Regions from separate parts of the Kitasatospora sp. NPDC002965 genome, predicted to be linked through region 1. Evidence: riboswitches for the same ligand, from Rfam matches in the RefSeq annotation. Region 1 holds a riboswitch; each other region holds the start of a gene.

The links. Region 1 has a riboswitch for cobalamin ahead of ABZY91_RS11385 (cobalamin biosynthesis protein). Riboswitches for the same ligand answer to the same signal wherever they lie in the genome.
Region 2: another riboswitch for cobalamin. It lies ahead of ABZY91_RS03220 (ribonucleoside-diphosphate reductase subunit alpha); the one in region 1 lies ahead of ABZY91_RS11385 (cobalamin biosynthesis protein).
Region 3: another riboswitch for cobalamin. It lies ahead of ABZY91_RS38640 (HoxN/HupN/NixA family nickel/cobalt transporter); the one in region 1 lies ahead of ABZY91_RS11385 (cobalamin biosynthesis protein).

What each region holds. Positions count from the first base shown of each region.
Region 1 is NZ_JBEXNT010000020.1:10,754-20,546, forward strand. It holds gene cobO (cob(I)yrinic acid a,c-diamide adenosyltransferase) at 1-203, opposite strand, end outside; gene ABZY91_RS11375 (putative cobaltochelatase) at 210-2,351, opposite strand; gene ABZY91_RS11380 (cobyric acid synthase) at 2,361-3,875, opposite strand; gene ABZY91_RS11385 (cobalamin biosynthesis protein) at 3,872-4,840, opposite strand; cobalamin riboswitch at 4,939-5,070, opposite strand; gene ABZY91_RS11390 (alpha/beta hydrolase) at 5,335-6,450, shown strand; gene ABZY91_RS11395 (hypothetical protein) at 6,698-8,200, shown strand; gene ABZY91_RS11400 (CDP-alcohol phosphatidyltransferase family protein) at 8,297-9,121, opposite strand; gene ABZY91_RS11405 (phosphatidylserine decarboxylase) at 9,162-9,793, opposite strand, start outside.
Region 2 is NZ_JBEXNT010000004.1:84,210-94,002, forward strand. It holds gene ABZY91_RS03200 (glycosyltransferase family 2 protein) at 1-37, opposite strand, end outside; gene ABZY91_RS03205 (hypothetical protein) at 111-950, opposite strand; gene ABZY91_RS03210 (glycosyl hydrolase) at 1,165-2,637, opposite strand; gene ABZY91_RS03215 (hypothetical protein) at 2,803-3,738, opposite strand; cobalamin riboswitch at 4,245-4,387, shown strand; gene ABZY91_RS03220 (ribonucleoside-diphosphate reductase subunit alpha) at 4,572-6,998, shown strand; gene ABZY91_RS03225 (ribonucleotide-diphosphate reductase subunit beta) at 6,998-8,011, shown strand; gene def (peptide deformylase) at 8,172-8,813, opposite strand; gene ABZY91_RS03235 (hypothetical protein) at 8,894-9,793, opposite strand, start outside.
Region 3 is NZ_JBEXNT010000185.1:77-9,869, reverse strand. It holds gene pyrR (bifunctional pyr operon transcriptional regulator/uracil phosphoribosyltransferase PyrR) at 1-480, opposite strand, end outside; gene ABZY91_RS38670 (transcriptional regulator) at 809-1,312, shown strand; gene ABZY91_RS38665 (hypothetical protein) at 1,528-2,487, opposite strand; gene ABZY91_RS38660 (thioesterase family protein) at 2,817-3,662, opposite strand; gene nusB (transcription antitermination factor NusB) at 3,824-4,261, opposite strand; gene efp (elongation factor P) at 4,266-4,829, opposite strand; gene ABZY91_RS38645 (aminopeptidase P family protein) at 4,885-5,991, opposite strand; gene ABZY91_RS38640 (HoxN/HupN/NixA family nickel/cobalt transporter) at 6,110-7,270, opposite strand; cobalamin riboswitch at 7,302-7,492, opposite strand; gene ABZY91_RS38635 (metalloregulator ArsR/SmtB family transcription factor) at 7,574-7,993, shown strand; gene ABZY91_RS38630 (DNA-formamidopyrimidine glycosylase family protein) at 8,110-8,919, opposite strand; gene ABZY91_RS38625 (AAA family ATPase) at 9,059-9,763, opposite strand.

The DNA.
Region 1 (9,793 bases):
TCGCCGACCTTCCACTTGGCGGACTTCACGAACTGGAACACCCCGACCGACCAGCCCTGGTTCCAGGCGCGCAGCGCCATGCCGAAGGCCGCGGTGGACTTGCCCTTGCCGGGTCCGGTGTGGACGGCGGTGATCGGCATCGTACGGCGCTGGCGGGTCGTCAGGCCGTCGTCGGGGACACTCTCGGGAACACCCTTGGGCATGTCGGCTCAGGCCGCCTTTCGCGTAGTGGTGGTGGGGCGGTTGTCGCGGACGAGGGAGGCCACGCCCTCGGCCCGCAGCTCGTCCAGGGTCACGGCGGTGGCGCGGAGCCGTGCGGCCAGCGTGCGGGCCAGGCCGAGCCGGACCGGTCCGGACTCGCAGTCCAGCACCACGCTCGCCACGCCCTGCCCGGCCAGCAGCCCGGCCGCCCGGTGCGACTGCGCGACGGCGTCGCGGGCGCCGGTGGCCCGGCCGTCGGTGACCACGACCAGCAGCGGGCGGCGGTCGGGGTCGCGCAGCCGCTCGACCCGCAGCACCTCGTGGGCGCGGAGCAGCCCGGCGGCCAGGGGGGTCCGGCCGCCGGTGGGCAGCGTCTCCAGCCGGGCCGCGCCGACCTCGACCGAGGAGGTGGGCGGCAGCGCCAGTTCGGCGGACCCGCCCCGGAAGGTGATCATGCCGATCTTGTCCCGGCGCTGGTAGGCGTCCATCAGCAGGGACAGCACCGCGCCCTTGACGGCGGTCATCCGCTGCCGGGCCGCCATCGAGCCGGAGGCGTCGACCACGAACAGCACCAGGTTGGACTCCCGCCCCTGGCGGACCTGTTCGCGGAAGTCGTCCTTGTGCAGCACCAGGGCGCGGGACGCCCGGCCGCGCGCCACCTGGTGCGGTGCGGCGGCCCGCAGGGTGGCGCTCAGGTGCAGCCGGGCCAGCCGGCCCTGCGGGCGGCGGGACCTGATGGTGTGGCCGCCGTCGGTCTCGGCGGGGGATCGGCGGCCCTGTGCGCCGCGCCCGGTGCCGTCGACGGCGAACAGCCGGGTCCGGTACGGGTCGCCGGCCGCGACGGGCGCCGACTCCCGGGCGGGGGAGGGGTGCTGGGCCGGGACGGGCTGCGGGAGCGCCGGGTCCTCGTCGGGGGAGGTGGCGTCGGCGCCGGCGGGCGGGCCGTCCGGGCCGGTCGGCTCGGGGGCGCCGCCACCGCCGTCGGGGCCGGGTCCGTCGCCCTCGGGGCCGTCCGGGCCGTCCCCGGGGTCCGGGTCGGGGTCCTCGTCCGACTCCCGGGCCTCGGCCCGCCCCTCCGCGAGGGCCTCCTCCTCGTCCTGCCGGGCCTGCTCCTCGCGGGCCTCCTCCTGCTCCTGCCGGGCCTGCTCCTCCAGCGTCCGGTCCAGCAGCTCCTCGTCCAGCCCGGGCGCGTCGAAGGGGTTGCGCCGGCGCCGGTGCGGCAGCGCCAGCTGCGCGGCCTTGCGGACGTCCTCCTCCAGCACCTCGGTGCGCCCGGACCAGGCGGCCAGCGCGACGGCGGTGCGCGCCATCACGATGTCCGCGCGCAGCCCGTCCACCTCGAACGCGGCGCAGACGGCGGTGATCCGGCGGAGTGCCGCGTCGGTCAGCTCCACCTTCGGCAGCAGCTCCCGGGCGGTGGTGATCCGCAGGGCGAGCGCCCGCTCGTCCTCCTCGAACCGGTCGGCGAAGCCCGCCGGGTCGGCGTCGTAGGCGAGGCGGCGGCGCACGACCTCGGCCCGCTCCACCGGCTCCCGGGTGGCGGCGATCTCGACGGTCAGGCCGAACCGGTCGAGCAGCTGCGGCCGCAGCTCGCCCTCCTCCGGGTTCATCGTGCCGACCAGCAGGAACCGGGCCGCGTGCCGCACCGAGACGCCCTCGCGCTCGACGTACGAGCGGCCCATCGCGGCGGCGTCCAGCAGCAGGTCCACCACGTGGTCCTGGAGCAGGTTGACCTCGTCGATGTAGAGCACGCCGCGGTGCGCCTGCGCCAGCAGGCCCGGCTCGTACGCCTTGACGCCCTCGGCGAGCGCCCGCTCCAGGTCCAGCGAGCCGACGATCCGGTCCTCGGAGACGCCGACCGGCAGCTCGACCAGCCGGGCCGGGCGCGCGGACGCCCCGGCGCCGGCGTGCGCGCCGTCCGGGCACTGCGGGTCGGGCGCGGCCGGGTCGCAGGCGAAGCGGCAGCCGTCGACGGTGGCGATGGACGGCAGCAGGCCGGCCAGCGCGCGCACCATGGTCGACTTGGCGGTGCCCTTCTCGCCGCGGACGAGCACCCCGCCGACCGCCGGCGAGACGGCGTTGAGCAGCAGCCCGAGCCGTAGGTCGGCCATGCCGACGATCGCGGTGAACGGGTAGCGGACGTCACTCATGATTCTCGCTCACGATTCTCCCCAAGGGGCCCCGGGCGGCAGGAACGGCAGCGATCCGGCCGCCGGCACCCCGCCTTCGATCAGCTTCCACAGTGCGTCGGTGTCCGCGTGTTCCTCGATCAGCTCCCCCAGTCGGTCCAGCCGGGCCTCGCGCGCCGCCGCGAACGAGGTGTCCGGCGCGGGGACGAACGCCCGGCCGGCCGATGCGGCGACGTCGCGCAGCAGTTCGCGCCGGAAGCCGTCGTTCTCCAGCGCGCCGTGCCAGGTCGTCCCCCAGACGGAGCCCACCCGGCAGCCGTCCAGGAAGGGGGTGCCGCCCTCGACGGTGACCACGCCGTGGTGGATCTCGTAGCCCTCGACCCGCTGCCCGTACGCCTCGCCGACCGGCCGGCCCAGCACCTTCTCGACGCCGAACCGGACGTGCGTCGGCAGCAGGCCGAGCCCCTCCACGGCGCCGGCCTTCGACTCGACCTCGTCCACGACGGTCCGCGCCAGCATCTGGTAGCCGCCGCAGACGCCGAGGACCGGACGGCCCTGCGCCGCCCGCGCCTTCAGCGCCGTCTCCAGGCCGCGCTCGCGCAGCCAGGCGAGGTCCGCGACGGTGGCCCGGGTGCCGGGGAGCACGACGAGGTCGGCGTCGGCCAGCTCCTCGGGCCGGGTGGCCCAGCGGACCAGCACCCCGGGCTCCTGGGCCAGCGCGTCCAGGTCGGTGAAGTTCGACAGCCGGGGGAAGCGCACCACGGTCACCCGCAGCACGTCCGCGCCGAGCGGCCCGCGGCCGGCCGTGCGGTCGACCACGGTGGACAGGTCGAGCGAGTCCTCGGCGTCCAGCCAGAGGTCGGGCAGCATCGGCAGGGTGCCCAGCACCGGGCGGCCGGTCAGCTCGCGGAGCATCTCCAGCCCGGGGGCGAGCAGTCGCGCGTCGCCGCGGAACTTGTTGACGAACCAGCCGGCCACGTGCCGCTGGTCCTCGGCCGAGAGCAGCGCCAGCGTCCCGTACATCGCCGCGAACACCCCGCCCCGGTCGATGTCCCCGACCACGACGACCGGCAGCCCGGCGGCGGTGGCCAGGCCCATGTTGGCGATGTCCCGGTCCCGCAGGTTGATCTCGGCGGGCGAGCCGGCGCCCTCGCAGATCACCACGTCGTACCGGCGGCGCAGGTCCGCGAGGCACTCCAGGGCCCGCTCCAGCAGCACCGGCTTGCGGTCGCGGTAGTCCAGCGCGCCGACCTCGGCGACCGCCCGGCCGAGCAGCACGACCTGGCTGCGGCCGTTCGCGCCGGGCTTGAGCAGCACCGGGTTCATGGCCGCCTCGGGCTCCACCCGGGCGGCCTGCGCCTGCATCGCCTGCGCGCGGCCGATCTCGGCGCCGTCCGCGGTGACGAAGGAGTTCAGCGACATGTTCTGCGCCTTGAACGGCGCGACGCGGACGCCCTGACGGGCCAGCCAGCGGCAGATGCCGGCGGTGACCACGCTCTTCCCGGCGTCCGAGGTCGTCCCGGCGACCAGCAGTGCGTTGCTCATGCCCCACCCCTTCTCCTGCTCAGGGCCGCCCGGAGCAGCAGATGCCCGGCGACCGTCGTACCCAGCGCCAGCGCGCCCACCCGTCGGGAGAGCACGCAGGCCCGCTCGATGTCGTCCACCCCGACCGGCCGGAGCTCCTCGCCGAGCACCGGCCGGTGCTCGACGCGCTCGCCGTACCGGAGCGTCCCGCCCAGGCGGACGCCGACCGCACCGGCGAAGGCCGATTCGGCCTGGCCCGCGTTCGGGCTGGGGTGTGCGGAGCCGTCCCGCCGCCAGACCCGCCAGGCGGTGCGCGGTTCGGGCGCGGCGGCGACGGTCAGCAGCGCGGTCAGCCGGGCGCCCGGCCAGCCGGCCACGTCGTCCAGCCGCGCGGAGGCCCAGCCGAACCGGGCGTACCGGGGCGAGCGGTGGCCGACCATCGCGTCCAGGGTGTTGACGGCGCGGAACGCCAGCAGGCCCGGTGTGCCCGCGAGCCCGCCCCAGACCAGCGCGTTGACCACGGCGTCGGCGGTGTTCTCGGCGACCGACTCGACCACCGCGCGGGCCAGCTGGGCCTCGTCCAGGGTGCTCGGGTCGCGGCCGCACAGGTGCGGCAGCCGCTCCCGGGCCGCCGTCAGGTCGCCCGCGGCGAGCGAGCGGCCGATGGTCCGGGCCTCCCGGGTCAGCGAGGTGCCGCCGAGCACGGTCCAGGTCGCGGCGGCGGCCAGGGCGGCCCGCCCGAGCGGCCGGCGGCCGAGCAGCCGGTCGGCGGCCACGGCGCCGGCCGTGACGGTGCCCACGCAGAGCGCGGTGTAGGCGGTGCCGGTGGCGCGGTCGTCGCGCCAGATCCGCCGTTCCAGCCGGTTCGCGGCGGTGCCGAAGACGGCGACCGGGTGGCCGCGGCGAGGATCGCCGAGCCGGGTGTCGGCGAGGTATCCGGCGACTGCGCCCGCGGCGAACGCGGCGGCGCGGGTCAGCGGACGCACGGCGGGGTGCGGTGGCGGGTCGTCGCGGCCGGGGCAGGCTGCATCGCGTGGGTGTCCTCACTCAGGGTCCGCGCCCTGGATCGACGTACCGGGGGCGAGAGTCTCCTGGCTTCCGGGTCGGACGCACGCCCGGGCCTTCCAGCGGCTTCTGACGGCTCGCCGTGGCATTGTCCGGACGTGCTCCCCGGTGACAGTGGCGGGACCGCGCCGGACTCGCACCGGCTTCCTCTGCTTGCCTCCGTATGGCTGAAGGATCCCATCACGCCCCCGAACCGGGAGTCAACCGAGGTCACGGAGCGTTCGGTCACACCGCCGGTCCTCGCGCGGCCCCCGTCCCGGCCCCGCGCGGGCCCGCCCCGGAGGCTCTCGCCCCGGTGTGACGTTGCTCCCGATCTGACACGGACGGCCGTGTCCTACTGGCCACCGGCCGCCGCCGCTAGTGGACTGGGGCCAGAACACCCTCCGGCACCGGGACTTAACTGCGGGGAGCGAGTATGCGTTGGGGAATCGCGGCCACCGTGGCCGCCGCCGCCGTCGGTACGGGGGCGGCCGTGCTGGTGATCGGCCGGCGGGCGTCCGAGCGGATGGTCCACCCGGCCGTCGCGGCCCGGGCGAGGTCCGGCCCGGTGCAGGTCCTGACCCTCGGCGCGGGGCGGGTCGGCTTCACCCGCGGCCCGGAGAGCGAACGCCCCGGCCGCTGGGCCGTGGAGTGGGGAGAGGGCGGGCACGCGGTCGTCGGCGAGGTCCTGCACAGCGACGGGAAGGGCGTCACCCGCCGCCTGCTCCGGGCGGACCGGGGCACCCTCACGCCCGGTACCGAGGTCCGCTTCACCCCCCGGGTCCATCTCGGGGACCCGACCACCGCGCTCGGGATCCCGTTCACCGAGACCGCCGTCGAGGGCGAGCTGGGTGCGCTGCCCGCCTGGCGGCTGGACGGCGCGCGGGGCACCTGGGTGATCCTGGTGCACGGCCCTGGCGCCGACCGCTCCCAGGCTCTCCCGGTGCTCCCGCTGCTCCGGCGGCTGGCCCTGCCGGTGCTCGCCGTCAGCTACCGGGGCGACGCGGGTGCGCCGGCCTCCCCGGACGGCCTCGGCCACTTCGGCGAGACCGAGTGGCGCGACGTCGAGGCGGCGATCCGGCGCGCGCTGGACAGCGGCGCCGGCAAGGTCGTCCTCTACGGCTGGTCGCTCGGCGCCACCACGGCCCTGCAGACCGCGGCCCGCTCCGGCTGGGCAGGCTCGATCAGCAGCCTGATCCTGGACTCGCCGGTGCTGGACTGGCCGGCCGGCGCGCGGCGCGGTGCGGCCCGGGCCGGCTACCGGGGCGTGGCCGCCGAACTGGGCGCGCTCGCCGCCGAGGGACGCACCGGCCTGGATCTGGCCGACTTCGCGCGCCTCGCCGACGGCACCGACCTGCGCGTCCCCACCCTGGTGCTGCACGGCCCGGACGACCCGGTGGCCCCGTTCCGCGCGGCCGAGCGCCTCGCCGGGAGGCGCCCGGACGTGGTCAACCTCCAGGCCTTTCCCGGCGGTGACCACGCCGCACTCTGGAACACCGACCCGGAGCGCTACGAGGAGACCCTCCGCCGTTGGCTCACGCCCTTCCTCTGAGCGCGCCCGGCCCGGTCCACCCGGCCGCGGCGGCTCCCCGTCGCCGCGGCCGCTTCCCCTCTCCCTTTCCTCCCCGCTTCCCCTTCCCTCCCTCCCCCGGTCACGAGTGGCATGGACCCGCCACTAAGATCAAGCCAGTCGGTTTGGCCTCTGTTGCCCGATCTTGTGGAGGCCCCGCGCCCGCCGCCCGGCCCGCGCGTGCAACCGGATGTGACAGATGGCCGGTACAAGGGGAAGACTGCTCGACGTGACGTCTCGGAACCCGCGCGACCGTGATGCCCCGCTCCCGCCGACGATCGGTACCGGTGCGACGGTGACCCGTCTCCCCGGAACTGCCCACCGCCCCGCCGGCGCCAGGCCGGGGACCTCCGGCGTACCCCGCCGACGAGGCCCGGCCCCCGCACCCGGCCGCGGCCGGGTCCCCGTGCCGGAGGGCTTCCCCGCACCCGCCGAACTCGCCCCGCTGGCCCGCCGCATGCTGGTCGACGCCGTCCGGATCGCCCGTTGGGCCGGCGACCTCGACGAGGTCGACAAGCGCGGCGAGCTGCTCCCCGACGACGCCCGGGCCGCCGGCCGCGCCCTCGCCATGACGGTGGGCGCCGCGGCCAAGGCCTGGGGCCAGGCGCTGCTGGTCGGCCTGGTCGAGGCCAGGGACGGCGGCGCCGTCCCCGGCTGGCGCCTGCACGCCTGGGAGCACGACGACGAGGCGGTGGTCCGCGGCTGGTCGGCACTGTTCGACGCCTGGACCCTGCTCGCGCCGGTCCCGCCCGCCGCCCTGCGCGGCGTCTTCGCGGTGCTCGCCGGGCAGGCCGTCGACCAGGCCCCGCAACTGCTCTCCTTCCTGCACCTGGTGGACGGCCCGGTCGCCGACATGGAGCTGCTGGAGCTGCTCCGGCGCGGTCTGGACGAGCGCCGGGTCGGCGGTGGCGAGAGCACCTTCGGCCTCTCGCCCGTCCCGCACGCGGCCTCGGCGATCTCCGCGGTCCGCGGCACCTGCCGCGAGCCGCAGATCGACACCCCGGCCTCGCCCGCCGACGTGGCGGCCGTCCTCGACTGGATGCTGGACGGCCTCGCCGCCGTCGGCGCCCTGGTCCGCCGGGACAACGCCGCCGACCTGTCGCCGCTCGGACACTGGGCGGTGCGGGCCAAGCTGGAGGAGATCTGCACCGTCGCGCAGACCGCCGCCGGCCACATCGAGCAGAGCGCGCCGGAACTGCTGAGCGCCTGCGCCGACTACTCGCCGGGCCCGGCCCGCGCCGAGTACCGCGCCTGGCTGGCGGCCCGCCCGGCCGACCGGGCGGTGGCCGAGCTGCTGGAGGCGGCGCAGGGCGAGGACGCGCTGGTCCGCGGCCTGGCCTTCGAGGCGCTCCGGGTCGCCGGGTCCACCGCCGAGCAGGCCGTCCGGGCCGCCGTCGACGAGCCGGTGCTGCGCCCGTACGCGCTCCTCTGGCTCGCCGAGCGCTCGGACGAGGGGGTCTCGCCGGCCGACGTGCTGGGGGCGGAGGACGCCGCCTGGCTCTGGGTGGACACCGCCGCCGCCGTGCTGGACCACGGGGAGACGGAGCTGCTGGTCGGCCACGTCGAGGGCGCCTCGGCCGGTGACCCGGTGCGACTGTTCGCCCGGGCCCGGCAGTCCGGACACCCGCGGGCGGCCTCGGTGCTGACCGCCGTCTCCGGCGTCCACCCGGACCCGGCGGTGGCCCGCGCGGCGCGCCGTTCGGCCTTCAGCGTCCACCGCGGCGGCGCCTGAGCGGTCCGCCCGGGATCCCCCGGCGCGGCGCACGACATGACGAAGGGCCCGGATCCCTGGGGGATCCGGGCCCTTCGTCATGCGTCTCGTCGGTCGTCAGCCGATCCGGGACTCCGCGCGGCGTGCCCGCACGTCCCCGACCTTCTGGCCCACCTTGCGGCGGATGACCAGCAGCGGGGCCATCGCGGCCAGCGCGATCTGGCCGAACGCGCCGATGTGCAGCAGGTAGTCGCCGCCCTTCAGGCCGGTCGCCCAGGCCGCCAGGCAGCCGATGGAGAGCACGATCCAGCAGAGCGTCGCGGTGGCCAGCAGCCCCTGCGGCTTCGGGTACTCGATCCGGCTGACCATCAGGTACGCCACGCCGAAGATGGCGAGCAGACCGGGCAGGAACGGCGGGTCGAGCAGCACGATGGCGATCACCGTCATCGCACCCATCGGGCAGGGCATGCCCTGGAACACCCCGGGTCGCATCTTCACGGCGGAGAAGCGGGCGAGCCGCAGCACCACCGCGAGCAGCACGGTCAGCGCGATCAGCGCCGAGAGCCGGCTGTTGGAGCCCGGCGAGACCATGCCCCAGACGGCGACGAAGTAGGCCGGCGCGATGCCGAAGCTGATCAGGTCGGCCAGGTTGTCGAGTTCCGCCCCGAGGGCGGAGGAGCGCAGCTTGCGCGCCACCAGCCCGTCGAAGAGGTCGCACATCGAGCCGATCAGCAGCAGCGTCACCGCGGTGGCGGCACTGTGCTTGTCCGGCGCGGCGCCCGGGTTGGTGATGTGCGGGACGAGCACCCCGGTGGTGATCGAGTAGATCGCCAGGAAGCCGCAGACGGCGTTCCCCAGGGTCAGGAAGTCGGCGGTGGAGAGGTGCTGCGGCGAACGCGGAGCACGCAGCTCGCGGTCGCGTGCCCAGCGGCGGCGGCGCAGCGCCGTCTCCTCGTCGTCCAGGCCGACGATCGTTTCAGGATCAGTCACGGTCAAGGCGCGTCACCCCGGCTGTGGTCTTCTGGCCGACCTCGACGCCGACCTCGACGCCGGCCGGCAGGTAGGTGTCGACCCGGGAGCCGAAGCGGATCAGACCGATCCGCTCGCCCTGCTCGACCTTGGTACCGGCGTCGACGTACGGCACGATGCGACGGGCCACGGCCCCCGCGATCTGCACCATCTCGATGTCGCCGAGCTCGGTGTCGAAGTGCCAGACGACCCGCTCGTTCTGGTCGCTGTCCTTGTTGAAGGCGGGGACGAAGCCGCCGGGCACGTGCTCCACGGAGGTCACCGTGCCGGGCAGCGGTGCGCGGTTGACGTGGACGTTGAGCGGGCTCATGAAGATCGCGACGCGGGTGCGGCCGTCCGGCCACGCGTCGATGCTCTGAACCACGCCGTCGGCGGGGGAGATCACTCTGCCCGTGCCGATCTCACGCTCGGGGTCGCGGAAGAACCACAGCATGCCGGCGCCGAGCGCACAGGCGGGCACCGCCGCCAGGGCCCACGTGCCGTTGCGCCGGGTGAGGGCGGTGGTCACGGCGGCCGTGGCGAGGGTGGGGACGAACCAGGGGGTGGCTCCGCGCGCGATGGTCACGCGGGGTCGCCGACCGGCCG
Region 2 (9,793 bases), on a different contig from region 1:
TGGTCAGGACCGTCCGCACCGGTGTTGCTGAGGTCATGGTGAAAGGGGTTCCTCGTCGTCTTCGGCTGAGCGTTCATCCGTCCGGCCCAACGGCCGGAGCATCCAGCAGGCTACCCCGGGTAGGGCGGGGTGTCCTGGGGAGGCCGGACCTGACCGGGCGCCACCGGGCCCGGCGTGACCGGTCCGGGCGCCACCGGCGGGGCCGGCCAGGGCTGCTGAGGGGCCGCCGGACCGGACGCGTACGGCTGGGGCTGGGGCTGGGGCCAGCCGGTCTGGGTCGGCTGCTCGTGCGGGTAGGGCTGGGGGTGCGCCTGCGGGTGGGGCTGCGCCTGCGGATGGGGCTGGGGGTAGGGCTGGGCCTGCGGTGCCCAGGCGGCCGGCGCCTGCTGGGCATGCGGCTGGGCATGCGGCTGGGCGTGCTGCTGGACCGGCCCGCCGAACGGCGGCTGCCCCGGGAACGTCTGCCCGGGGAACGGCGACTGCGCCGCCCACGGGCCGGGCGCCGGCTCCCGGCCGGTCTCCGGCCGCCGCAGCGAGCGGACCAGCAGCAGGACCAGCACCGCCGTCACCAGCACGCCGAGCCCGAAGGTCACCAGCTTCAGCCAGCCCTCGGTCGTCCCGGTGAACCAGCGGCGCTGCGGCTCGTCCAGCAGCGCACCCGTCAGGCTGCGCACCCGGTTGTAGCCCTCGACCAGCGCCACACCGACCGCCACCCCGCGCGCCCAGCCGTGCCCGCGCAGCAACAGGATGCCCGAGACCAGGTACAGCAGGCCGTAGTTGAGGCTGCCGGTCTCGGCGGTCACGGCGTCGCTGCCGTAGTAGAAGATGCCCTTGACGAAGGTGGCGACACCGGCCTGCCAGAAGCAGTTGTACGCCGCCCAGCAGAGCAGGACGGCTCCCCAGGCCACGGCGATGCCACCGGCCGGGCGGTCCGGACGCACCTGTGTCATCTCCCGTACCCCCGCCCGCCGGGTGTCCCCCGGCATCAGCCCGCTCGATTCCGGGCCACAGGATGCCACACGGGTCGACGGCCCGGAATTCCGGGCGGCCCGGGGCCGCCGACTTGTTACCGAAGCCCGCGACCGCAGCCGGTGGCCCGGCCCGGCGCACCGCCGTCCGCCTCCCCGGCCCCGGCACCCGGGCCCCGGCCGCCGCCGACCGGCATCACCGCACGTGCAGGCCGCTCCAGTCCACGTTCGCCCCGAACGCCGCCGAACCGCCGGTGAGCGCCAGGGCGTCGTCGTAGGTGGCCTTGACGTCGGCGTTGGAGTTGCGCGGCTGGTCCGGGGTCAGGTTGTCCGCCGTCAGCGACTGTCCCCAGACCGTCCAGATCGTCCACGGGGTGCGCCGCAGGGTGTCCGGCTGTCGGGAGTTGACCGGGACGGCGAAGGACTCGGCCAGGATCCGCGGCTTGCCGTACCCGGCCAGGCCGTCGTAGTAGCGCTTGGTCCACACCTCGCCGGTGCCGATCGGGCGCGCCGGGCTGCCGCTGTAGTCGTCCACCCCGACCAGGTCCACGTACTGCGCACCCGGGTAGTAGTTCCACGGGTCGACGCCCGGGGCGCCGTCCCAGGAGACCGGCGTCCAGGCGAACAGCAGGTTGTGCAGGCCCCGGGTCTCCACCAGGTAGTGGTAGGTGATCCGCCAGAGCGCCTGGTAGTCGGCCGGCTTCTGGCCGGACCACCAGAAGCCGCGGGCGCAGTCGGCCGCGTTCATCTCGTGGTACGGGCGCAGCAGCACCGGCACGTCGTGGGCGGCGAGGTACTCCAGGTGGTCGGCGAGGAAGGACAGGTCGGTCAGCAGCGCCCGGTACTCGGGGGTGCCGCCGGTGCTGTCCACGACCCGGCCGAACCAGGCCGGGTCGCCGGCCGCGGGCGAGGACGAGCAGAGCACCCGGTCGAAGGACTTGACGTCCGAACCCGGGTACGGCTGGTGGAAGGACATGCCGACCAGGCCGGCCGGGGCGCCGCCGTTGTCGGGCAGCTCGGTGGCGGTGCCGTCGCAGTTCTTCTGGACGCCGGCCGCGCCGTACGTACCGTCCGCCGCACGCGGGTGGCCGGACCAGACGGCGGCCATCAGGTCCACCGCGTCGTCGGTGTACTGCCAGCCGACCGCGCAGGCGGGCCAGCGCCCTTCGGAGTAGGAGCGCGGGTTGCCGACGCCCCAGCCGCTCTGGCCGTACCCGGGGCCGAGGTCGGTCTCGACGAAGCCGGGCAGCTTGCCGGTGATGTCGGCGGCCTTCTTGTAGTAGTAGCCGACCGGCTTGGTGCCCCGGTAGTCGCCGTACTCGGGGTTGTAGCGCTCGTTGTGCCCCTCGATGTGCTGGCCGATCACCGTGCCGCCGGAGCGGCCGGACCGGGCCGTGGCCTCCAGGTCGGCGAGCAGCTGCTGGACGGCCCGGGCGTTCGGCGAGGCCTGCGGATCACGGGCCAGCAGGTCGCGGCCGACCTCGGGGGGCAGGGCGCGGCCGGCGCCGTTGAGGGTGAGTTCGCTGCGTCCGGTCGGCCCGGCGGGGCCGGGCGGCGGCGGGGCGGAGCGGTCGTCCCGGCCGCCGAGCACCAGCGCGCCGGTGGCGAGCACGGCGGCGGACACGGCCAGGGCGGCCGGCTTGCCGTGCAACGGGCGGGGCAGGGCCACGGGGCACTCCTCCGGAGACCGGGGTCGGCCGGGGGGCCCGGCGGCGACGCCCGGGCCGCCACGACCGGACACGCGTACGACTGACAGCCCGCGAGCCTGCCACACTCCCCCGCGTCCCGGCGAGCGGGCACGCGGGGGACGGCCGGCCGGGCCGGCGGCGGGCGGTCAGCCCGCCGGGGCCGCCGGCGGGGCCGCGGGCGTCTTGGCCCGCTGGAGCAGCTGGTTCTTCACGTGCTCGCCGAAGCCCGTGGCGGCCGCGGTCGCGGCGGCGTCCGCGGTGTTGCCGCCCTTGGCGGAACCCTCGACGGTGAAGTAGGCGTAGCGCCCCAGGATGCTCTTGGTGTTGGTGCAGCCCGGAGTGGCGCAGAAGACCGGCGCCCCCGGGGCGGCGGCGCCCTTGAGGTGGCCGACGTAGTTCTTCAGTGCCGTCTCGGCCTGGATCTTGTGGTCGAAGACGGCGACGCCGAGCGTCACCGCGCTGTCGCCGGAGACGTAGGTGGCCCGGAGGACCTGGCGGCAGCCCTGGTCGCCGAGCGCCCGGCCGAGACCGCCGACCGTGGAGTTGCCGTCCCAGCAGGGCGAGTCGAGCGAGACGACGGTCCGGTTCCAGGTGGCGCCGTTGACGGTCACGGTGAGCGCCGAGAAGAGCGCCGCCGCGTCCTGCGGGGCCGGGTCGGTGGAGGCGTCCCAGAGCGGCTTCGACGGGTCGTCGGGGGTCGCGCTCGGGGTGGGGGTCGGCGTCGGGGTGGACGTCGGGGTCGGCTTGGCGGAGCCGGTCGGAGACGGCGCCGGCTGCTGGGTGGCCCCGGTCGCGGTCGACGTGGGCCCGGCGATCGGCTTCTCGTCGCCGTCCTTGCCCAGCAGGAGCAGGCCGCCGGCGACGGCGCCGCCGATGATCAGGACGGCGACGGCCGCACCGATGATCTTCAACCGGGTCTTGCGCCGGTGCTCGGCCGCGTTGCGGTCGGCGAGCGCGGCCCAGTCCGGCTCGGTCTGCTGCGGCGGCGGCAGGTGCTGCGGCTGCGGCTGCGGCTGCGGCTGCGGCTGCGGAGGATGCTGCCAGTGGTGCGAGGGCACCGGCATCGGCGGCTGGGGCTGCACCGGAGGCTGCGGCGCGGGCGGCGGAACAGGCGGCTGAACGGGCGGCGGCACCTGGATCGACTGCGGCGGCTGCGGCGCCGCGGGCGCCGGCGGCCGGGCCGGCGGCGGCGCGGGCGGTCCGTACGACGCCGGAGGCGGTCCGAAGCCGCCCGGTGCCGGCGGCACGGCCTGGCCGCCGGAGGGCTGCTGCCCCGGCGGCACCGGTCCGGGTCCACCCGGCTGCTGGTTCTGTGCGCCCCCCGCACCGGCGGGAGGGGCCGGCTGCTCCCCCGGCGAAGCGGGCTGTCCAGACCACTCCCCGGGCACGCCCGTTCCGTCGCTCATGAGGCGAGATCGTAGGGCATGGCCCTGACCGGCGACCGCCCCGGTCACCATTCCGTTTCCGAATCCTGACAAGCCCCGGGGCGTCCGGAACCCCGGCCCGCGCCCCTTCCCGGCTCCCGCCCCGGTACCAGCGGTCATCGCGCCAACACGCCGCGCTGCACAACATGTGGTGTCGCATCGAGAGAGCACCACTAGATGTATGCTCGACCCTGCTGTCGACGCAGGGGAACCCGGTGCAAGTCCGGGACTGCCCCGCAGCGGTGAGCGGCCGTCTCCCCATGGGAGCCCGCGAGTCCGAGTACCTGCCGACGGTGTGCGAGCGCCTCCCCGCAGAGGCCCCAGCACGAGCACCACCTTCCGGGCCTCGCGGGCGGGCCGGGGACGACACGCCGCGCGACGCCACGGGCGCCCGCGCCGTCCTCCCCTGCCCCGAACGGCCCGGCCCCCCGATCTACCGACGCCGATCGCCGCCAGGAGAGAGCGCCTTGACCACCGCTGCCTCAGTCACCCTGCCCGCCCAGGGTTCCAGCTCCGCCCCCGCCGACCGTACGGTCTCCGACCCCGGTGGCGCGCTCCTCCGAGTGCTGACCGACCGCAGCGTCGACCTCCCCCAGGTGGACCCGGGTCACGTCGCCGCCGCCGCGCTGCGCGGCCGCAACGCCGGCTCGGACTTCGCCGAGCTGCGCGGCCTGGCCATCGACGCCGCCGCGTCGATGATCGCCGAGGACCCGCAGTACTCGAAGCTGGCGGCCCGGCTGCTCGCGCTGGAGATCGTCGACGAGGCGGCGACCCAGGGCGTGGTCTCCTTCTCCACCTCGATCACCGTCGGCCACGCCGAGGGCCTGATCGGCGACACCACCGCCGCGTTCGTCGCCAAGCACACCGAGGCGCTGAACGCCCTGGTCGACCCGGCCGGCGACGACCGCTTCGAGTACTTCGGCCTGCGCACCGTGCAGTCCCGCTACCTGCTGCGTCACCCGATCACCCGCAAGGTCGTCGAGACCCCTCAGCACTTCCTGCTCCGCGTCGCCTGTGGCCTGGCGGTCGGCGACAACGAGCAGTCGGTGCGCGAGGTGGCCGAGCTGTACCGCCTGATGAGCCGGCTGGAGTACCTGACCTCCTCGCCGACCCTCTTCAACTCCGGCACCCGGCACCCGCAGATGTCCAGCTGCTACCTGCTGGACTCGCCGCTGGACAACCTGGACTCGATCTACTCGCGGTACGCCCAGATCGCCCGCCTCTCCAAGCACGCCGGCGGCATCGGCCTCTCCTACTCGCGGATCCGCTCGCGCGGCTCGCTGATCCGGGGCACCAACGGCAAGTCGAACGGCATCGTCCCGTTCCTGCGCACCCTCGACTCCTCGGTCGCCGCCGTCAACCAGGGCGGCCGTCGCAAGGGCGCGGCCTGCGTCTACCTGGAGACCTGGCACGCGGACATCGAGGAGTTCCTGGAGCTCCGCGACAACACCGGTGAGGAGGCGCGCCGCACCCACAACCTCAACCTCGCGCACTGGATCCCCGACGAGTTCATGCGCCGGGTCAACGCCAACGCCGACTGGTCGCTGTTCTCCCCGGCCGACGTCCCCGAGCTGGTCGACCTGTGGGGCGCCGACTTCGACGAGGCCTACCTCAAGGCCGAGCTGGCCGGCAAGGCCGTCCGCACCATCCCCGCGCAGACCCTGTACTCCCGGATGATGCGCACCCTCGCGCAGACCGGCAACGGCTGGATGACCTTCAAGGACGCGTCCAACCGCGCCGCCAACCAGACCGCGCTGCCCGGTCGCACCGTCCACTCCTCCAACCTCTGCACCGAGATCCTGGAGGTCACGGACGACTCCGAGACCGCCGTCTGCAACCTCGGCTCGGTCAACCTCGGCGCCCACGTCGCCGCCGGTGCCACCGCCGCCGACCTGCTGAACGCGATGGACTGGGAGCGTCTGGACGCGACCGTCCGCACCGCCGTGACGTTCCTCGACCGCGTGGTGGACATCAACTTCTACCCGACCCCCGAGGCCGGCGCCTCCAACTCCCGCTGGCGCCCGGTCGGCCTCGGCGTGATGGGCCTGCAGGACGTCTTCTTCCGGCTCCGCCTGGACTTCGACTCCGCCGAGGCCAAGCAGCTCTCCACGCTGATCGCCGAGCGCATCATGCTCACCGCGTACGAGCGCTCCGCCGACCTGGCCGAGCAGCTCGGCCGCCACGAGGCGTACGCGGAGACCCGCGCCGCCCGCGGCGAGCTGCACATCGACCACTTCCCGAGCGCCGCGCCCGAGTGGGCCGACCGCTGGGAGGCCCTGCGCACCCGCGTCGCCTCCACCGGCCTGCGCAACTCGCTGCTCCTGGCGATCGCCCCGACCGCGACGATCGCCTCGATCGCCGGCGTGTACGAGTGCATCGAGCCGCAGGTGTCCAACCTGTTCAAGCGCGAGACCCTCTCCGGCGAGTTCCTCCAGGTCAACCCGTACCTGGTGCGCGAGCTCAAGGAGCTGGGCGTCTGGGACCAGCAGACCCGGGACGCGCTGCGCGACGCCAACGGCTCGGTCCAGGAGCTCGGCTGGCTGCCCGCCGGGGTCCGCTCGCTGTACCGCACCGCCTGGGAGCTCCCGCAGCGCGCGCTGATCGACCTGGCCGCGGCCCGCATGCCGTACATCGACCAGAGCCAGTCGCTGAACCTGTTCATGGCCGCCCCGACCATCGGCAAGCTCAGCTCGATGTACGCGTACGCCTGGAAGGTCGGTCTGAAGACCACCTACTACCTGCGCTCGCGCCCGGCCACCCGGATCGCCCAGGCCGCCTCCGGCGCCGCCCGCGCCGCCGCCCCGGTCCCGGCCGGTCCCGTCGCCGTCACCGTCGGCGCCCCGACCCTCACCCCGGAGGAGGAGGCCGCGCTGGCCTGCTCCCTGGAGAACCCCGAGTCCTGCGAGGCCTGCCAGTAATGTCCGACGCCCAGAAGATGCTGCTCGACCCCGGCTTCGAGCTGACCCTGCGCCCGATGCGCTACCCGTCGTTCTACGACCGGTACCGGGACGCGATCAAGAACACCTGGACCGTCGAGGAGGTGGACCTGCACTCCGACGTCGCCGACCTCGCCAAGCTGAGCGAGGGCGAGCGGCACATGATCGGCCGCCTGGTCGCCTTCTTCGCCACCGGTGACTCGATCGTCGCGAACAACGTGGTGCTGAGCCTCTACAAGCACATCAACTCCCCCGAGGCCCGGCTCTACCTGTCCCGACAGCTGTTCGAGGAGGCCGTGCACGTCCAGTTCTACCTGACGCTGCTGGACACCTACCTGCCCGACCCCGAGGACCGCAACGCGGCCTTCGCCGCGGTGGAGAACATCCCCTCCATCCACCAGAAGGCCCAGTTCTGCTTCAAGTACATGAACGCGGTCGACCACATCGACTCGCTGCAGACCAAGGAGGACCGCCGCGCGTTCCTCCTGAACCTGATCTGCTTCGCGGCCTGCGTCGAGGGCCTGTTCTTCTACGGCGCCTTCGCGTACGTGTACTGGTTCCGCAGCCGCGGCCTGCTGCACGGCCTCGCCACCGGCACCAACTGGGTGTTCCGCGACGAGTCCATGCACATGGACTTCGCCATGTCGGTGGTGGACACCGTCCGCGCGGAGGAGCCCGACCTCTTCGACGAGAAGATGGCCCAGCAGGTCACCGAGATGCTGGAGGAGGCCGTCGAGGCCGAGCTCCAGTTCGCCCAGGACCTGTGCGGTGACGGCCTGCCCGGCATGAACACCGAGTCGATGCGCGAGTACCTGCAGGCCGTGGCCGACCAGCGGCTCGCCCGCCTGGGCCTGCCGGTCCGGTACGGCTCCACCAACCCGTTCGGGTTCATGGAGCTGCAGAACGTCCAGGAGCTGACCAACTTCTTCGAGCGCCGGGTCTCCGCCTACCAGGTCGCCGTCGAGGGCTCGGTCTCCTTCGACGACGAGTTCTAGGCCCCTCCCGGCCCCGGCCCGCCGGGGCCGACGCCCGCCGCCCCGTACGGAACCTCCGTACGGGGCGGCGGCGTTCGGGGCGCCCGTGCCGCGCCGGACACGGCGAAGGGCCGGGGAGCGGTTGCGGCTCCCCGACCCTTCGTCAACTCCCCGGGATGCGTCAGTCGTTCGAGACCGTCGCGTACCGCGGCGTGCCCTCGGCCATCTGCCGCAGCGCGTCCTTGCGGTCCCGCTTCGACAGCTTGTCGATGTAGAGGAACCCGTACAGGTGGTCGGTCTCGTGCTGGAGGCAGCGTGCGAAGAAGCCGGTGCCCTCCACCCGGACCGGGTTGCCGTCCTTGTCCCGGCCGGTCACCGCCGCGTAGTCCGGGCGGGCCAGCTCGGCGTACGCGGTCGGCACCGAGAGGCAGCCCTCGTTGCCGTCGTCCAGCACGCGGCGGCGGTCCGCCGGGTACTCCTCCAGCACCGGGTTGATCACGTGGCCGACGTGGCGGACACCCTCGTCGTCCGGGCAGTCGTAGACGAAGACCTTGAGGTCCACGCCGATCTGGTTGGCGGCCAGGCCCACGCCCTCCGCCGCGTACATCGACTGGAACATGTCGTCGATCAGCCCGGACAGCTCGCCGTCGAAGGCGGTCACGTCCTTCACCTCGCGGTGCAGGACCGGGTTGCCGAAGACGGTGATCGGGCGCGCGGTCCCCCTGGAGAGGTCCGGCTCCTCGCCGACCACCTTCACCGGCTGGTCCCCGCCCTGCTCGGGCTCGTGATCATGGTCGTGCTGGTGGTCGTGCTGCTCCGCCATCGCTGCTTTCCGCTTCCGCTTCCGTCGACTGCCGTGCCCGTGGACTGCCACGCTGTACCGGTCAAGGGTAAGCGGCCCGGTCAGCAGACTTCTTCGAGATCCCGATATGCCCGGGTTCCGGGCGCAGCGTCCGCCCAGCGGTCCAGCAGTGTCCGCACCAGACGGGCCGGCGCGGCGATCCCGCACTCGCGCTCGACCAGCCACGACATCCCGCCCGCGCCCTGGCTCAGATGGCTCAGGTGGCCCGGGTGCGCGGCGTCGCCGTCGTCGTGCGGGTCGTGGTGGGCGGTGTGCCCGTCGTCCGAGGCCATCCGGCTCTCCGAACAGGCACGGCACAGCAGCCGCACCGAGGACGTCCAGTCCTCCGCCGCGTAGCCGGCGTCCGCGACCAGCCGCTCCAGGGCGTCCCGGTCGGCCGCCGTCGCCGCCTGCAGCAGCACCACGTAGGTCGGCACCGGGGACGGCGCCCACAGCTCGATCTCGTCGAACACCGGGTAGGCGACCCCGTCGGTGACCCGTTCGCCGTGCGGTGCGCCGTCGTGCAGGACCACCTCGCCCCAGCGCCGGCCGGAGGACGGCAGCGGGATCGACAGGACCTCGATCCGGGCCGGGTCCAGTCGGCGGCCCCAGACCACCTCGGACTCGCCGTCCGGGGAGAGCCGCACCGGCGTCGTCCCCAGGTCCAGGCTGACCGGTCCGTCCGGCTGTCCGCCGGGACCGCCGGGCAGCCGTAGCCCGTACGCCTGCCAGGCCCGCCGGGCCAGCGCCCAGTCCTGCAGTGCCGTCGCCGTGATCCCGAGGTTCCACCAGTCCGGGGCGCCCTGTTCGCGGTCGAGCAGCGCCACCGCGCGCAGCCCGGCCGCCCGCGCCTGCTCCCAGTCGCGGCGGAACTTGTGCAGCAGCGCGAGGTTGAACCACGAGTCCGACAGCCACGGCTCCAGGTCGGCCGCCATCACCAGCAGCGCGCCGGCGTCCTCGTA
Region 3 (9,793 bases), on a different contig from region 1:
CAGGTTCTTGCCCACGTAGTCGGCGCGGATCGGCAGCTCGCGGTGGCCGCGGTCGACCAGGACGGCGAGCTGGACGGCGCGCGGCCGGCCGATGTCGTTGAGCGCGTCGAGCGCGGCCCGGATGGTGCGGCCGGAGAAGAGCACGTCGTCGACGAGGATGACGAGTCTGCCGTCGATGCCGCCGGGCGGGATCTCGGTGTGCTCCAGGGCGCGGGCGGGCTTCAGCCGCAGGTCGTCCCGGTACATGGTGATGTCCAGGGTGCCGAGCGGGATGTCGCGTCCGGTGATCTGGGCCAGCCGGGTGTGCAGGCGCTTGGCGAGGTGGACGCCCCTGGTGTGGATGCCGAGCAGCACGACGTCCTCGGCGCCCTTGGCGCGTTCGACGATCTCGTGCGCTATCCGGGTGACGACCCGGGCGATGTCCGTGCCGTCCAGCACCTGGTGCGGCGGTCGCGGAGCGGTCTCGTGGTGTGCGGTCATGCCGAAGCGGACCTCCTTCCCCGCCTCACGGGACGGGTCTTAAAGGATGTCTGGAAGGGCCCCGCCGACGTGGCGTGGCCTCGGTTCATCGTATCAGCGCGGCCGCCGGCTAACCGACGGCCATCATTCCGCTTCTCCGGGTTCACGCGCCGGACGCACGGCTGATGCGGGCCATTCGCACGACTGCCCCATTCGGCTTGACGCAACTACCTCACTCTACGTAACCTCACAGTGAGTTACGAGATGGGCGTCGAACCTACCGGTAGCGACGCCGGCAATCGCCCGTGACCCACCACTGAACGCGAAGCAATCTCGTCCGGGGAGATCAATGTCCAGCGACTACGCGAAGCAGCTCGGAGGCAAGCTCCGAGCCATCCGCACTCAGCAGGGGCTCTCCCTGCACGGTGTCGAGGAGAAGTCCCAGGGGCGCTGGAAGGCAGTCGTCGTCGGCTCGTACGAGCGCGGCGACCGTGCGGTCACCGTGCAGCGGCTGGCCGAACTGGCGGAGTTCTACGGGGTCCCGGTGCAGGAGCTGCTGCCCGGCGGGACGCCCGGCGGTGCGGCGGAGCCGCCGCCGCGCCTGGTCCTCGACCTGGAGAGACTGACCCAGGTCCCGTCCGAAAAGGCCGGTCCGCTGCAGCGTTACGCGGCGACCATCCAGAGCCAGCGCGGCGACTACAACGGCAAGGTGCTGTCGATCCGCCAGGACGATCTGCGCACCCTCGCCGTGATCTACGACCAGTCGCCGTCGATCCTCACCGAGCAGCTGATCTCCTGGGGTGTGCTCAACCCCGACGCGCGCCGCGCGGTGCGCGAGGAGGAGGCGGGCTGAGGCTCGCCGCACCGTCTCCCGCCGCCGCGGGAGACCGGAAGTACCCGAAGCAGCGGCCGGGTCAGTACCCAGCAGAAACGTCACGGCGCGGCTCCCCTTCCGGGAGCCGCGCCGCGGCGCGTCCTCGGCGACCCCGCACCGGCCGCCCCGGCTTCCCGCCCCGCCGGCCCGCCGCTCCCCCGGCGGACCTCTCGGCGGACCGCTCGGCAGACCACTCAGCAGACCGTCTCCAGCCGGTAGCCCGGCTCCGCGGCCACCCCGTCCAGCCGGACCGGGCCGCCCGCCGGCGCCCACACCCGGCCCTCGCTCGCCCAGGCCCAGGCCGTCGGCCGGTACTCCCCGCAGGACGCCGCAGAGCCCTGCGCGCCGTGCAGCACGGCCAGGGCCGGCAGCTCGCGGGCCAGCCCCGTGCAGAGCACCGCGCAGAGCAGCTCCAGGTCCTCGTCGTTGATCCGCACCACACCGTCCTCCCACTGGAGGACCCGGGCCGCCGCGGTGAGCCGCCCGCCGGGCGCGTCCACCGCGAGGCGCAGTTCGTAGACCCCGCTGCCGGCGCCGAGCAGCATCCGGCGGAACACCTCGGCGCCGCGCTCGTAGGCCGCCCGCACCACCTCGTCGCGCTCCCCGTACAGCCCGCCGTCGAGCAGGAGGTCGGCATGGCGCAGCGTCAGCCCGTTCTCCCGGGCCCGGACCAGCCGGGGGACGTAGTCGCCGACCAGCTCCTCACCCTGGTAGGCCAGGAGCTGGGTCTGCAGCGGCGGGTTGACGAGGTACCGGTCGCGGGCGGCCGGCTCGGCCGGGTCGAGCCCGTGCAGCAGACAGAAGTCGGCGAAGTCCTGCGGGTGGAACATCCGGGCCCGGACGGTGTCGAAGCGGCGCCGGGCCTCGGCGAGCAGTTCGGCGGTCTCGTGCAGGTACTGCTCGTGGTCCGGGGCGTCGGAGAGCTGCCAGGCGCGGGCCCGCTCGAAGTCGGCCGCGCTGGCCAGTACGCCGATGACGAAGGCCTGGCCTCCGTTGTCGGCCCGGTGCCGGTCGCGTCCCTCGATCCGCTCGTGCCCCTCGGTCCGCTCCGCCCGGTCCGCCCGCTCGGCCCGCTCGTACCGGGAGCGCGCCCGCGGCCGGGGACCGGCGGCGGTGCAGTCGGGGGTGCGGCGGGCGCGGCCGTTGCGGCTCATCGGGACTCCTCGGGCGGGCGGGCGGCGGTCGGGTCGGCGGCGGGGGTCGCCGCCGACCGTTGTCCTCCCCAACCCCGCGTGGCGCACACGTACGGCGTGTCACAGGACTGTAACCGAGGGTGAATCGGGTGTTTGGAGTCACGCACGGTTGTGCGGACGGGCCGTCACGCCCCGCGCATCCGGCTCACGCGCCGTCGCTCGGTCACGCCTCGTACTGGCCCGATCACTCCGGGCTCAGGAGAACCGGCGCACTCGACCGGCCTCGCGCCTGCCTGCCCACTCCGCACGCCGGGCGCTCCGACACGACCGCGCGCCCGTCCCGTGCAGCCTCACGCCTGGCGCGGCACCCGGGCCAACTGGCGGGACTGCGCGACCAGTCGGCCGGCCTCGTCCCAGACCTCGGCGTCCTCCTCGAAGTACCCGCCGGCCAGGTTCCGGGTGGCGTGCACGACCCGCAGCCACCCCGGAACGGGCTTGGCCCGCAGGTGCACGGTCAGTTCGACGGTCGGCGCCCAGCCCGGCATGCCGAGGTCGAAGGTGACCGGCGGCAGCGCGTCGGCGACCAGCAGGAGGAGCAGCGGGTCGGGCTCGCGCCCGTCGGCGAGCCGGAACCATCCCTGGATCCGCCCCTCCCCCGACGGCTGACCGAGCGCCCAGCCGATGGTGGACGGGTCGAGCCGCATGTCGAACCGCTCCAACAGGGCGGCCTGCGCGATGAGTTCCTTGGGCGCGTGCTCGACGCCGACGCACTGGTCCGGCGGCGGCAGCTGGGGCGGCCGGGCGCTGGTGCGCACCTCGCCCTCGATCGCGGCGAGGTCGCCGTGGGTGGCGATCACCCGCAGCCGCTCGACGCCGTCCTGGCTGAGCGAGGCGGTGCCGGTGGAGAGCGAGCGGCCGGTGCGGATCACCTCGGTCCGGACGGTGGCCGGGCCGGGCGTGGAGGCGGAGAGGTAGTAACCGCTGATCGAGACCGGGTCGGCGTGGTCGGCGCTCTCCGGGCGGGAGCCGTGCTCCAGCGCGAGCGCGTGGCCGGCCACCGCGAGAAGCAGTCCGCCGTTGACGCCGCCGCCGATCTGCCAGCCGGCGCCGAGTTCACCGTCGTACCGGCCGGACTCGTCCGGATGCGGGGTCAGCGCGATGCCCTGGTCGAACTCGCTGCGGATCGCCGTGGTCATGGGGGGTGGCCTGCCCTTCGCTGCGGGGTCGCCGACGGGCGTGGGCCGCCGGCGCACCGGGTTACTGGCGAGTAGGGCACCAACATACGCCACCACGGGAGAACGCACGACGGCCGTCGGACCGTTCCCGGTCCGACGGCCGTCGGTGACGTGGGGAGCCGCTACCGGCGGATGCCGGGCTTCAGCTCCATGAAGCGGGCGAGCAGGCCGTTGACGAAGGCCGGGGAGTCGTCCGTGGAGAACTCCTTGGCGATCTCGACCGCCTCGTCCAGGACGACCGCGTCAGGGACGCCGTCCTCCCAGATCAGCTCATACGCGCCGAGCCGCAGGACGTTGCGGTCCACGATCGGCATCCGGTCGAGCGTCCAGCCGACCGAGTACTGCGAGATCAGCTCGTCGATGCGGCGGGCGTACTGGACGTAGCCCTCGACCAGCTCCATCGTGTACTCGCCCACCTGCGGGGTGCCCTCGTCCGGCTTGGGCTCCCGGGCCCGGGCCACCCAGTCGGCGAGGACCGTCAGCGGGTCGACCCCACGGTGGTCGGCCTCGAACAGGATCTGGAAGGCTCGCGTGCGGGCCTTGGTGCGTGCGGACGACACGGACTTACTTCACCCGGCCGAGGTAGCTGCCGTCGCGGGTGTCGACCTTGATCTTCTCGCCGGTGACGATGAAGAGCGGAACGGCGATCTCGGCGCCGGTCTCCAGCGTGGCCGGCTTGGAGCCACCGGTGGAGCGGTCGCCCTGCACGCCCGGCTCGGTGTGCGAGATGAGCAGCTCGACCGAGGCCGGCAGCTCGATGTACAGGGGGGCGCCCTCGTACATGGCGACCAGGGCCTCGAAGCCCTCCAGCAGGTACTTGGAGGCGTCGCCGACGACGGCCGGCTCGACCGGGATCTGGTCGTAGGTGTCCGTGTCCATGAACACGAAGTTCTCGCCGTCCTTGTACGAGAACTGCATGCCACGCTTGTCGACGTTGGCGGTCTCGACCTTGGTACCGGCGTTGAAGGTCTTGTCGACGACCTTGCCCGTCAGGACCTCCTTGAGCTTGGTGCGCACGAAGGCCGGGCCCTTGCCGGGCTTGACGTGCTGGAACTCGACGACGGACCAGAGCTTGCCGCCCTCCAGCTTGAGGACCATGCCGTTCTTGAGATCGTTCGTGGAAGCCACGGGCGCACTTACTCCTGGATATAGCTGTCAAGGAACCAAGGGGTTGCGTCCTGGGTCACAGGGCGAGGAGCTCCTTGGTGGTGATGGTGAGCAGCTCGGGCCCGCCCTCCTCAAGGGGGCGCACCACGAGCGTGTCCTCGATCCGGACGCCTCCCCGGCCCGGGAGGTGGACTCCTGGACCGACGGTGACCGGCACGCGGCTGTCCAGTTTACCCATGTCCGAGGGACCGAGGCGCGGCGCCTCCCGGATCTCCAGACCGATGCCGTGACCGACCGGGCGCGGAGAGGTCTCGGTGTGCCCCGCCGCCTTGAGGATCTCCCGCACGGCCCGGTCGGGCACACACTGCTCGACGCCCGGTCCGAGCGCCTCCCGGCCGGCCCGCTGGGCGCGGAACACCAGCCGGTGCAGCTCCACCTGCCAGGGCGCGGGGGCCGCTCCGATCACGAAGGTCCGGGCCGTCGACACCCCGTACCCGCGGTACCGCGCGCCGAGCACCACGGTCAGGAAGTCGCCCTCCTCCACCCTCCGGTCAGTGGGCTGGTGCGCCTGCTGGCCCGAGTGGCTGCCGGTGCCGACCGAGACCGGGAAGGCCGCCCGGTCCGCGCCGTGGTCGATCATCCGGCGTTCGAGCTCCATCGCCAGGTGCCGCTCGGTCCGGCCGACCAGGATCGACTCCAGCAGCTCGCCGAGCGCCTGGTCGGCGATCTCGGCCGCGATCCGCAGGTCGGCGATCTCGTGCTCGTCCTTCACCACCCGCAGCCGCTCCACCGCCTGGCCCAGGTCGTCGAGCCGCGCCCCCTCGGCCAGTCCCGCCACCGCCCGGTGCCGGGTGACGGTCAGGTCGTGCTCCTCGACCGCCAGCTTTCCCACCCGCAGCCCCGCCACGGAGGCGGCGGCGGCCAGCGCGGTGTCGGCGCCCGCCGCGACCGGCACCTGGGTGACGTCCGGGGCGATCAGGTGCTCCCCCGTGTCGTCCGGCGGCAGGTCGTCCGGCAGTGTCAGCAGCACCTGATCCCGGGTGAGCAGCAGCGTCGCGCCGCACGGCGGGCACCCGGTCAGGTACCGCACGTTCGCCGCCCTGGTGATCAGCGCCGCGTCGGCCCCGGTCGCACTGCAGTGCTCCCGCAACCGCTCCCGCCGGCCCGCGTACGCATCAGACATGGGTCGAGCGTACGAACCCGCACCCCGATCCGCCCGCCGAACGCCCCCACCCGGGCACGCGGACGGCGCCCGCCGGACCCGTGGGGACGTCCGGCGGGCGCCGCCCGGTCCCGCGTGGCTACGAGCCGTCGCCGGCCGGTTCGACGACCGGTCCGGCGGCCGGCACCGGCCGGACCGCCTGCGGGCTCCACTTCCGCTCGACACCCGCCAGCCGCCAGTACGCGATGGCCGCGGCCCAGACCACCACGAACAGCGCGACGATCGCGTAGCCGACGTTGTCCAGCGAGATCTCCGCGACCCAGCCGCTCACCGGGTCGGTGAGGTCGAGCTTCTCGTGCAGCACCCCGACCAGCTCGATCGTCCCGATGATGAACGCCACCGCGATCGACAGCCCGGTGATGGTCAGGTTGTAGTACACCTTCCGCACCGGGTTGGAGAACGCCCACTGGTAGGCGAAGTTCATGAACGTGCCGTCCAGCGTGTCGAACAGGCTCATCCCGGCCGCGAACAGCAGCGGCAGGCAGATGATCGCGTACCAGGGCAGGCCGGAGGCGGCGCCGGAGCCGGCCATCACCATCAGCGACACCTCGGTCGCGGTGTCGAAGCCCAGGCCCAGCACCATGCCGACCGGGAACATCTGCCCCGGCCGGGTGATCGAACGGGTCGCCCGGTTGAGCACCCGGGCCAGGAGGCCCCGCGCGTTCAGGTGCTCCTCCAGCTCGGCCTCGTCGTACCGCCCGGCGCGCATCGAGCGGAACACCTTGAGGATGCCGAACAGCGCGGCCAGGTTGAGCGCGCCGATCAGGTAGAGGAAGACGCCGGAGGCCGAGGTGCCGACCACGCCCAGCCACTGGTGGGTGGTGGACTCGTCGTCCATCAGCGTGCCGGCGAGCTGGGCGCCGCCCGCGACCAGGGCCGCCATCAGCACGACCATCGAGGAGTGCCCGAGGGCGAACCAGAAGCCCACCGAGACCGGCCGCTTGCCGTCCGCCATGAGCTTGCGGGTGGTGTTGTCGATCACCGCGATGTGGTCGGCGTCGAAGGCGTGCCGCATACCGAGGGTGTAGGCGGTGATGCCCAGGCCCACCCCGAAGACCTGGGTTCCGACCTCGTACTTCTCCGGCGCGACCAGGAAGATCAGGGTGCCGAAGGCCACCACGTGCATGGCCAGGATCACGCCCATCAGGCCGGCCGTGCGGAGGGTGTCCGCCCGTCTCCAGCGGAAGGTCGGCAGGGCGGTGGACACTGCGGGATCGGCGGCGGTCTCGGGCAGGGTCATCGTGGGATCACGCTCCAGCACCTCGTGGAAATACTTCGTGAGATGCCGTGGCCGGTCTCCTGGCTTACGGGCTTCCGTACCCGCCTTCCCAGGTGCGCGAGGCACCCAGTGGCGTCGTGGGCACGGACGACTCCCCCGATCACAGTGGCGAGGGCCGCTCCGGACTGGGACCTCTGGGGTCCTCCACCGGTCTTCCCGAGCACCACGGCGGGGATCAACGTAGAGGTCCCCGAACACCCGTGCAAGGCTGCGCACCTGCGCAGGTGTCAAGGATCACAGGTCGCCGGCTGCAAGAATGCGGGCATGCATCTCGTACCGGCCGACCGCGCGGGCCATCGCACCATCGACGGACACCGGGTCTGCGAGGCGATCGCGGCGATCGGCGACACCGGCCACGTCCGCGCCTGGGCCGAGCGGTTCTCCCTGCTCGCCGACCCCGGGCGGCTCTCCCTGCTGCTCGCCCTGCACCGGGCCGGTCCCCTGGCCGTCAGCGACCTGGCGGTCGCCACCGGCATGCGCGACCCGGCCGTCTCGCAGGCACTGCGCCTGCTGCGCACCGCCGCCGTGGTGGCCGGGGAGAAGGACGGACGTGTGGTGCGCTACCGGCTTGTGGACGAGGCCATGCGCCCCCTGCTCGACGAGTGCGCCGGTGACGAGCACGTCGAGTTCCCCGACCACCCGGCCGACGGGGTGGAGCCCGGGAGCGCCGCCGCGGCCGGCTGACCGACCGGCCGGGCAGGGGGGCAACCCCGGGTCGGCACCCCGGGCGACGGCCGGGCGGCACCCGGTCGGCTGCCGGGCGGCTCCGCCCCGGAGCCCCCGTCACCTGCCCGGAACGGCTACGCCCGCTGGCAGGACGGGCACCAGAAGAGGTTCCGCGCCGCGTGCTCCTCGGTCCGGACGTCGGTGCCGCAGACCAGACACGGCATCGCGGCCCGCCGGTACACGTAGACCTCGCCGCCGTGGTCGTCCACGCGCGGCGGGCGGCCCATCGCCTCCGGGGTGTGCTCCGGCCGGACGGTGTCGATCCGGCCCGCGCCGACACCCTCGTGCATCAGCGCGACCAGGTCCGTCCAGATCGCGTCCCACTCGGCGCGGCGAAGGTCGCGGCCGGCCCGGTGCGGGTCGATGCCGTGCCGGAACAGCACCTCGGCGCGGTAGACGTTGCCGACCCCCGCCAGCACCTTCTGGTCCATCAGCAGCGCCGCGACCGTCGTCCGGCTGCCGGATATCCGCCGCCAGGCGAGCTCCGGATCGGCATCGCCCCGCAGGGGGTCGGGGCCGAGCCGGGCGGCGACGGCCGCCTTCTCCGCACCGGTGATCAGCGCGCAGGTGTTGGGACCGCGGAGGTCGGCGAAGTGGTCGTCGTTCTCCAGACGCAGCCGGACCAGGCCGACCGGCACCGGAGCGGGCCCGTCGCCGAAGGTGAAGCCGCCGTACAGCCCGAGGTGGACGTGCACCCACGCGTCGTCCGCGAAGCCGAGGAACAGGTGCTTCCCGGTGGCCTCCGCCGCGACCAGCTCCCGGCCGTCGATCAGCGCGGCGCTGTCGGTGAACCGGCCCTGCGGACTGCTGGCGCGGACCGGACGGCCGCCGAAGGCCCGGTGGTTCTCGGCGGCGAGACGGTGGATGATGTGGCCTTCCGGCACGGGCGCGGCTCCCCCCGGTGGTTCGATCAGGACCCGTCCATCATCGCAGTCGGCACCGACAGGCCGGCCGCGACGACGGAGGGCCGCACGGTCGGAAGGCCGCACGGAGCGGAGGACCGGGACCGGCCGGACGGGCCGCTCAGCGCACCGGGATGCCCAGCAGCCGGGCCAGGATCACCCGGTCCAGCTCGGCGGCGGTCGCCGCGACGTCCAGGTGGGAGTTGTCGATGATCGGCAGCCCGGAGTTGTACCAGCCGGCCATCCGGCCGTGGATCCGGGCCACCTCCTCGTCCCCGAGCCGCCGGTTGCCGCCCCGCCGGGCGTTGCGGCTGAGCACCGAGTCCAGGCTGGGCAGCAGCACCACCGGGATCATGCCGGGCCCGATGTGCCGCTTCCAGCCGCCGAGGCCGATCGCCGGGCGGTCGGGGAAGACCGCGTCGTCGATGATGCAGGAGATGCCGTTGGCGAGGTAGTTGCGGCAGGCGAAGCCGCACGTCCGGCGGGCCAGCCGGTACTGCGCCTCGGAGGCGTTGTTCCAGCCGGACTGCGGGTTGGCGAAGCCGGACTGCACCCACTCGCGGACGTCGTCGAGGCTGATGTGCGCGGTCGGGCTGGGGCGCCGCTCGGCCCAGTGCCGCGCGACGGTGGTCTTGCCCGCCCCGGCAGGGCCGATCAGCAGGACCGCGATCGGGCCGGAGGGCGCGTGCGGCTGCGGCGGGTGCGCCGGGAGCTGGACGGGCGAGCCGGAGGGCAGCAGGAAGTGCCCGGTGGCGCCGGCCGGCACCGGGGCCGGGGCGGGGGCCAGCCGCACGGGCGGCGGACCTGAGGGTCCCGGGGCGGGCACGGAGGCCGGGCCGGGGTCGGCAGCGACATC